2 regions of the Paenibacillus sp. FSL W7-1287 genome follow, and region 2 is predicted to be linked to the other one. Evidence: predicted binding sites of a transcription regulator. Region 2 holds the regulator's gene; the other holds the start of a gene.
The links. Region 2 encodes Rex, which represses fermentation and respiration genes when NADH is low (regulators of the CRP and FNR family bind a similar motif). Its sites were predicted from a motif close to TTGTGAAATATTTCACAA; they were not measured.
Positions count from the first base shown of each region.

Region 1: NSQ99_RS10380 (cytochrome ubiquinol oxidase subunit I) is a predicted target of Rex. The motif match lies at 1,836-1,853, and genes of this name have one in related genera.

Region 1 is NZ_JBBORD010000001.1:2,283,959-2,287,918, forward strand. It holds gene NSQ99_RS10375 (cytochrome d ubiquinol oxidase subunit II) at 1-463, opposite strand, end outside; gene NSQ99_RS10380 (cytochrome ubiquinol oxidase subunit I) at 473-1,810, opposite strand; gene NSQ99_RS10385 (fluoride efflux transporter FluC) at 2,088-2,465, shown strand; gene crcB (fluoride efflux transporter CrcB) at 2,462-2,833, shown strand; gene NSQ99_RS10395 (glycoside hydrolase family 43 protein) at 2,962-3,954, shown strand.
Region 2 is NZ_JBBORD010000001.1:2,087,336-2,091,295, forward strand. It holds gene dinG (ATP-dependent DNA helicase DinG) at 1-1,968, shown strand, start outside; gene NSQ99_RS09515 (redox-sensing transcriptional repressor Rex) at 1,969-2,625, shown strand; gene NSQ99_RS09520 (amidohydrolase) at 2,606-3,907, shown strand; gene NSQ99_RS09525 (hypothetical protein) at 3,909-3,960, shown strand, end outside.

The DNA of each region.
Region 1 (3,960 bases), 200 kb from region 2:
CAAGAAATATAACCTTTCCATTATCATTCACTTGAATGTAACCGCCCTCTGATATCGTTAGAACGGTCGAAAGAGATGCAGGGATGAGCAGGCCCGTTGCGCCATAAAGCAGGTTATATAGTCGGTTATTGGCTTTACCATAAAAGGTAAACGCATAATACGAGCCACGAATTGCAAGTAAAACAATAGCAATGCTGCCTGGAATTAATAGCGCAGTCCCTAGATAATAACCGATGTCAGGAAAAAATCCGATGATCCCGACAAAGAAAAAAACGAGAAAAACGTTCGTCACTTCCCAGACAGGGGAAAGATAGCGTTCAATCATATTGTGAATGATATGTCTCGTACCGCTTATCGTACTGTAGTACATAAAGAAGCCGGCGCCGAAATCAATGGAGCCTACAATTAAATATCCGAATAGAAAGGTCCAAAGCACAGTGATACCTAGCAGCTCAAAATTCATAATTCACCTCTATTTCTCATATAACGCTAGTTCGTCTGCAACCTTGTTTCTCTTAAACATTCTCGTTAACACTCGAATAGACGATATAGCGAGTACTGTATATAGCAGGAAAAACATTAAAAGCATCGTATCTACATGCTCTGACCTCGTTGCACCCTCTGTCGTTGTCATGATGCCGCGCACCACCCAAGGCTGACGACCAACCTCTGAAAAGATCCAACCGTGCTCAATCGTGAGCATGGCAATAGGTGCTGCAGCAACGACGAGTGCAAGCAGCCAGCCACGATAAATGTTCCCTTTCTTACGGATAAGCTCTATCATGAACAGCAAAGTAATGAGTACCATCATCGCTACTAATCCCATTTTCATATCAAAAATATAGTGTACCCATAGTGGTGCCCAATGCTCCTCTGGGAATTGATCTAGTCCTACCACCTCGGCAGAAGGGTTGCTGAAAGCTAATATACTTAGGCCATATGGGATTTCAAGTCCGTATTTGACGGTATTATCCTCCTGCAGCACACCACCTAATATAAGGGGCGCATGCGTCGACGTTTCGAAATGCCACTCTGTAGCCGCTAGCTTCTCTGGTTGATAGACCGCTAAATATTTACCCGATAGATCACCGATAATGACCGTAGCAATCATAAAGACAAAGGAGCAGATCATCGTAAATTTTAAAGCCTTACGATGATAGGTTTCCCGTTGCCCGCGAGCATAGGCAAAGGCAGCAATAGCAGCCAGCACTAACCCACACGTTAGATATGCAGTCGTAAGAACATGCGAAATTTTCGTTGGAACAGCAGGACTCATCATCGCTTGAATAGGATTGACATCTGTAATCATGTTATTTTCATAGGTAAATCCAACAGGATAGTTCATAAACGAATTAACGATCGTGATGAATATTGCCGAAGCACCTGATCCGATTACAACAGGAATTAGCAATAGCAGATGAGTTTTTCGATTTTTGAAACGATCCCAGGTATATAAATAGATACCTAAAAATATAGCCTCAAAAAAGAACGCAAAGGTTTCCATAAAGAGTGGAAGTGCAATGGATTGTCCAGCAACCTGCATAAAGCTAGGCCATAGCAAGCTCAGCTGTAAGCCAATCGCTGTACCAGTAACGACGCCAACAGCAACAGTTATCACATAGCCCCGGGACCATCTTCGCGCTAATAATATGTAATGAAAGTCATTCTTTCTAATCCCTATCCATTCAGCTAGACCGATATAGAGTGGGACCCCTACACCAATCGTAGCGAATATAATATGAAATCCCAATGTTAACGACGTTAACCATCTACTGAATAGAACAGGATCATAGGTATAAAGCAAGGTCACCGTTTCCAACACTCCTTAAAACATTTTGTGAAGCAATGCAGCAAGCATAATTATCCCAACGACGAAGCAAGTCATAATTAAGCGACGTTCCTGTCGTTCGATGATATTCTCCTTTTTCTTTACTGTTTTTTTCATTGGCAAAAAACTCCTTAGTAAATCATTCATAATTATGATGCCAATCGAGCGTAGAACTATTCATGATGAAGAATGAAAATCATATGACTGCGGCTTTGTTTTTGTTATTATATTAGGACAAGCTTATGAAAGAGGGGATAGGATGGGCAGCTATCGTTGGGTAGCATTAGGAGGCGCTGCTGGAACATTACTGCGCGTAGGAGTAAACACACTTTTCCCGCTTGCACACGGGCTGCATACGGTATGGATCAATATAGTAGGAAGCCTACTGCTTGCCATACTTTTTACGCTAATGCCTGCACATGAAGAACGAACTCGTCGCATGAGATTGTCTCTAGGAACAGGCTTGCTGGGCGGGTTTACAACGATGTCTACGTTTAGCTTAGATGTAGTAAAGCTGCTTGAGGCAGATGAATGGGGCTTGGCTGGATTTGTAATTATCGCAAGTTTGCTAGGCGGGCTACTTGCTGCTCTATTAGGTGTGTGGATCGGTAGAAGAGTTAGGGGCGAAAATGGATGATTATACTAGGTGCGGTTATGATGGGCTCGCTTGGAGCATGCCTGCGGTTCTATATTAGTCAGCTTACGATATGGAATCACGTAAAGAGCTTTCCTTATGCTACTTTAGTCATTAATGTTACTGGCTCTGCTTTGTTAGGCATACTTTGGAGCTTATATGAGCATCAGCTAATTAGTGAGCTTGCTTGGCAATGGATAGGCGTAGGATTTTTCGGTGCATTTACAACGTTTTCGACATTTAGCTATGAATTAGTCCAGCTTATTGAAAGGAAAAGATGGACTGCTGCTGCAGCTTATATGCTGGTAACAGTCATACTTGGTACTGCTATTGCAGCAATAGGTATAGCTATCATAGGTTATTTTTGTTAAAGCCTGAGGGATTCAGGCTTTTTATGTATGATTTAATAAATATGTATTGACAACGCTATCATTTTGCGCAATAATGAACGCGTGTACATTAATTATAAAACCAATTAAAACATAGAGGAGAGAGCGATATGTCAAACAAAGCTAAACAAAATGAGCCTTTAGTTACTCATATCTATACTGCAGATCCTTCGGCACATGTATTTAACGACAAAATCTACATTTATCCATCCCATGACTTGGATCATGATGGTGAAAGTAATGATAACGGGGATCAATATAAAATGGAGGATTACCATGTTCTATCGATGGACGATATCGATGCGCCTGTTGTAGACCATGGACAAGCTTTGCATGTTCGTGACGTAAAATGGGCAAGCAAACAAATGTGGGCTCCAGATGCTGCATTCAAAAACGATACGTACTATTTTTATTTCCCAGCACGTGATAAGGAAGGCATTTTCCGTATTGGTGTAGCGACAAGTAAAAATCCGGAGGGACCATTCGTTCCTGAGGACAACTACATCGAAGGAAGCTTCTCCATTGACCCAGCAGTATATGTTGATGATGATAATCGCGCCTATATGTATTTCGGTGGATTATGGGGAGGACAGCTTGAAAAATGGCAAACTGGTGAGTTTGTTGCCGATGCTCCAGACCCAGACGAAAATGGACCAGCCCTTGGACCAATGGTTGCTGAGCTTACGGATGATATGCTTACCTTTAAGTCTGCACCTCAAGAGATTAGCATCGTTGATGAGGACGGCAATCCACTGCTTGCAGGCGATCACGATCGTCGATTCTTCGAAGCACCGTGGGTTCATAAGCACAATGGCTACTACTATCTGAGCTATTCTACTGGTGATACACATTACCTAGTATACGCAATTAGTAAATCTCCTACTGGACCATTCGTATACAAGGGTAGAATTTTGGAGCCAGTACTTGGCTGGACAACACACCAATCTATCGTACAATTTAAAGGGAAATGGTATTTGTTCTACCATGACTGCTCTTTATCTGGCGGTGTTAATCACAAGCGCAGCGTTAAATTCACTGAGCTGAAATACCGTGAAGACGGAACGATTGTGACAATTCATCCTTACGCTGATGAAGAAAAATAAATGCAT
Region 2 (3,960 bases):
TATTACGGTATACAGGCCGAAGAAAAGGTCGTCGTAAGCACGCATACGATCAACCTGCAGGAGCAGCTGCGCAATCGAGACATTCCACTGCTCAATGAAGTACTGCCGTTTCCCATTCGTGCCTCGCTTCTAAAGGGTAGAAGCAATTATCTATGTATGCGGAAATTTGAGCACAAGCTTAACTTGCTTGATTTTATTGCACCAGTTGATGATCCTATCACTGCTGCACAAATGGTTGTATGGCTGACGGAAACAGAGAATGGCGATCAGGAAGAGCTAAATCTTGGTCTTAGAGGGCAGGATTTCTGGGGAACGGTATCAAGTGATGCAGATTCATGCTTAAATCGCGCTTGTCCTTGGTTTAAGCGCTGCTATTATCATCGTGCAAAGCATGAGGCTAATATTGCCGATGTTTGCATTACGAACCACTCGATGATTTTTACAGATATTCAAGCGGACCATCGTCTATTGCCATCATACCGTTACCTTGTACTGGACGAGGCACATCATCTTGAGGAGGTAGCAAGCAAGCATCTTGGAAACCAAGTAAGCTATTTCTCGTATATTCATGCAATGAGCTCGCTATTTAAAGATACTCGTACCGGTTTGCTTCCATCTCTACGTGTGAAAATCGCTGAAGAGGGCGATGACCATACCGCTGCCTGGAATGAAACGATTGACAGTGCGTATCCTGGTTTACAGACGATTAAGGAGTATTGGGATCAACTGTTCGAAGCGCTATATGACGTTGTTGTTCAACATGCCCAGCAAGCGTCTGATGCACCTTCTGAACAGGCTGGGGGACTTGTTTTTCGATTGAGCCGCAATGACCTTCCAGAGCAATGGACAAAGATCGTAGAAAGTGAGCAAGAGGTATATCTACAGTTGAATCGGTTCTCTAAGGCGCTGGAGAAAATGTCTTCTGATATGAAGGAACGACTTGATGAGGATTTAGTATTGTCTGGATTACTGACGGATTTGAACGGCGTAGTGAGAGATCTGCAACGTTTGAAGGATGAGCTGCGTCAGTTTATTAAGCTTGAGCTCGACGATTATGTCTATTGGTTAGAGGGGACACAGGCTTACAAGCATCGTTCACTGCAGCTTATGTCTTCACCTACAGATGTAAGCGGCTTGTTAAGAAAGTATTTGTTTGACGTGAAGGAAAGCGTCGTAATGACATCTGCCACACTGTCCATTCAGAAAAACTTCACCTATATAAAGGAACAGCTTGGTCTAGATAGCTACGGAGACGAGGAAGAACATCGGCTGAATGAAGTGATACTTGAATCACCATTTAACTATCGTAAGCAGGCGCTCGTTATTATACCACGCGATTTTCCGGTGCTTAAGGGAGCCAACGTTCCGAGTGATTATTTAGAGAAGCTAGTGCAATCGATTCATGATAACGCTCTGCTGCTAGGCGGAAAAATGCTCGTTTTGTTTACTTCTTATCGTATGCTTAAGCAAGTATATGATCCACTGAAGGAGCTGTTAGAGCCAAAGCATATTACCGTTTTAGGACAAGGCATTGATAGCAACAATCGTACAAAACTGACCAGACGTTTTCTACAGCAGCAATCCTCTATTTTGCTTGGTACAAGCAGTTTTTGGGAAGGTGTAGATATACCAGGAGAAGCATTGCAATGTTTGGCGATCGTGCGCTTACCATTTCAACCGCCTAACCACCCATTAATCGAAGCGAAATCGGAGCTTCTGCTTCGTCAGAAGAAAAATCCATTTATGAAGCTTTCAATTCCACAGGCTGTGATCCGTTTCAAGCAAGGATTCGGTCGTCTTGTACGGACAGCGTCGGATAAAGGCATTGTTATTCTTTATGATACACGAGTTATTGAATCCTATTACGGAAAGCATTTCCTGTATTCATTGCCTGGACCTAAGATTGAAACGATGCATACGGATCAAATGGTACAGCGAATGGACCAATGGTTGAAGGAGGTTGAATAAATGAAGCAAGTGAAAATTTCAGATGCTGTAGTTAAGCGTCTGCCTATTTATCTACAAGTGCTCAATGAGCTAAAGGCTCGAGAAATTAAAACGATCTCCTCGCAGGAGCTAGGCTCGCGCTTGGAGTTTAATCCTGCACAAATTCGGAAGGATCTCGCTTATTTTGGGGATTTCGGTCGAAAAGGAATTGGCTATGAAGTGGATTACTTGATTGATAAAATTCGTCACATACTTAAAATCAATCGCACGATAAAGGTCGCACTTGTCGGAGCGGGTAATCTTGGTCATGCTTTGTGTAATTATAATAAATACAGCAACGACAATATGCAGATCGTTGCTGTATTCGATGCACAGGAGCAAAAAATCGGTACGAAAATTAACAGCTTAACGGTACAGCCTATGGAAGAGCTTGCAGAAACAATTCAGCAGCAAAATATACGAATTGGGATCATTACAGTTCCTGCACAGGAAGCTCAGAACGTAGCAAATATGCTTATAGCTGGTGGTATAGAAGGTATCCTCAATTTTGCACCAACCATTTTAAGAGCTCCAGAGGAAGTACGAGTGCAGCATGCGGACTTTACAAAGGAGCTGCTAAGCCTTGGCTATTATTTGAACAATAAAGAGGAGGACCAAGATGAATCGTCTATGGATTAAGGATGGAGCATTTATTACAATGTCTGCACAGCAGCCACAGGTTCTGCAAGGACATATGATCGTTGAAGATGGCATCATTCAGTATGTTGGGGCTGCAGAGCCTAGTGCTGAACTTCAAGCAGGCAGTGAGGTTGTGAATGGCCAAGGTCTATTGTTTATGCCTGGTCTTGTTAACACGCATGGTCATGCAGCGATGAGCTTGCTTCGCGGTTATTCCGATGACCAAAACCTTCAAGTATGGCTTGCTGAAAAAATGTGGCCGATGGAAGCCAAATATACAGAGCAGGATACGAGAGTGGGCGGCAAGCTTACCATTGCAGAGATGCTGTTAAGCGGTACAACTACGTTCGTAGATATGTACGATCGCATGGAAATCATTGCAGAGGCAACGATCGAAGCAGGACTACGAGGCTTTCTAACACGCGGTGTAATCGGACTATGTTCAGAGGAAGAGCAGAACGAAAAGCTTAACAACTCTGTTGCATTCGCTAGAGAATGGAATGGTGCAGGAAACGGTAGAATTCGTACGATGCTTGCTCCTCATGCTCCTTATACGTGTCCGCCTCAATATATCGAGCGTTTTGTGCAAGCAGCTCATGATTATGATCTGCCGTTACATACGCATATGTCTGAAACGGCAGCTGAGGTTCAGCAAAATGTAGATGAGTATGGTGCACGTCCTGTTGAGCATTTAGAGAAGCTTGGTTTCTTCACACGCCCAGCTTTGCTGGCGCATGCTGTGCATTTGACGGATGAGGAAATCACAAAGCTTGCTGAGCTAAATGCATCAATTTCTCATAATCCGATTAGTAATCTTAAGCTTGCAAGTGGGGTCGCTCGCGTGCCTGAGCTGCTACGTGCAGGCGTTAAGCTGTCGCTAGGTACGGATAGTGTTGCGAGCAACAACAATATGGATCTGTTCCAAGAAATTCGTGCTGCTGCCTTACTGCACAAAGGCGTATCAGGTGATCCAACTGCAGTACCTGCTTATACAGCCCTTGAGCTTGCAACCTCTCGTGGTGCTGAGGCGATCTGGCATGATCATATTGGAGTTCTGGAGGCTGGGAAAGCTGCAGACTTTATTGCTCTTAATATCGATCAGCCACACTTCTTCCCACGTACAGATCTTGTGTCGCATGTTGTATATGCTGCAAGTGGTAGAGATGTTGAGCATGTATGGGTAGCTGGAAAACAGCTCGTGAAGCATAGACAATTGTTAACGATGGACGAGGAGAAAATTCGTTTCGAAGCTCAGGCTAGCTTTGAGCGATTGTTAACCTAGGATGAGAGCGATAGAAAAAAAGCGACCACCATTTATGACTCGTCGAAAATGGA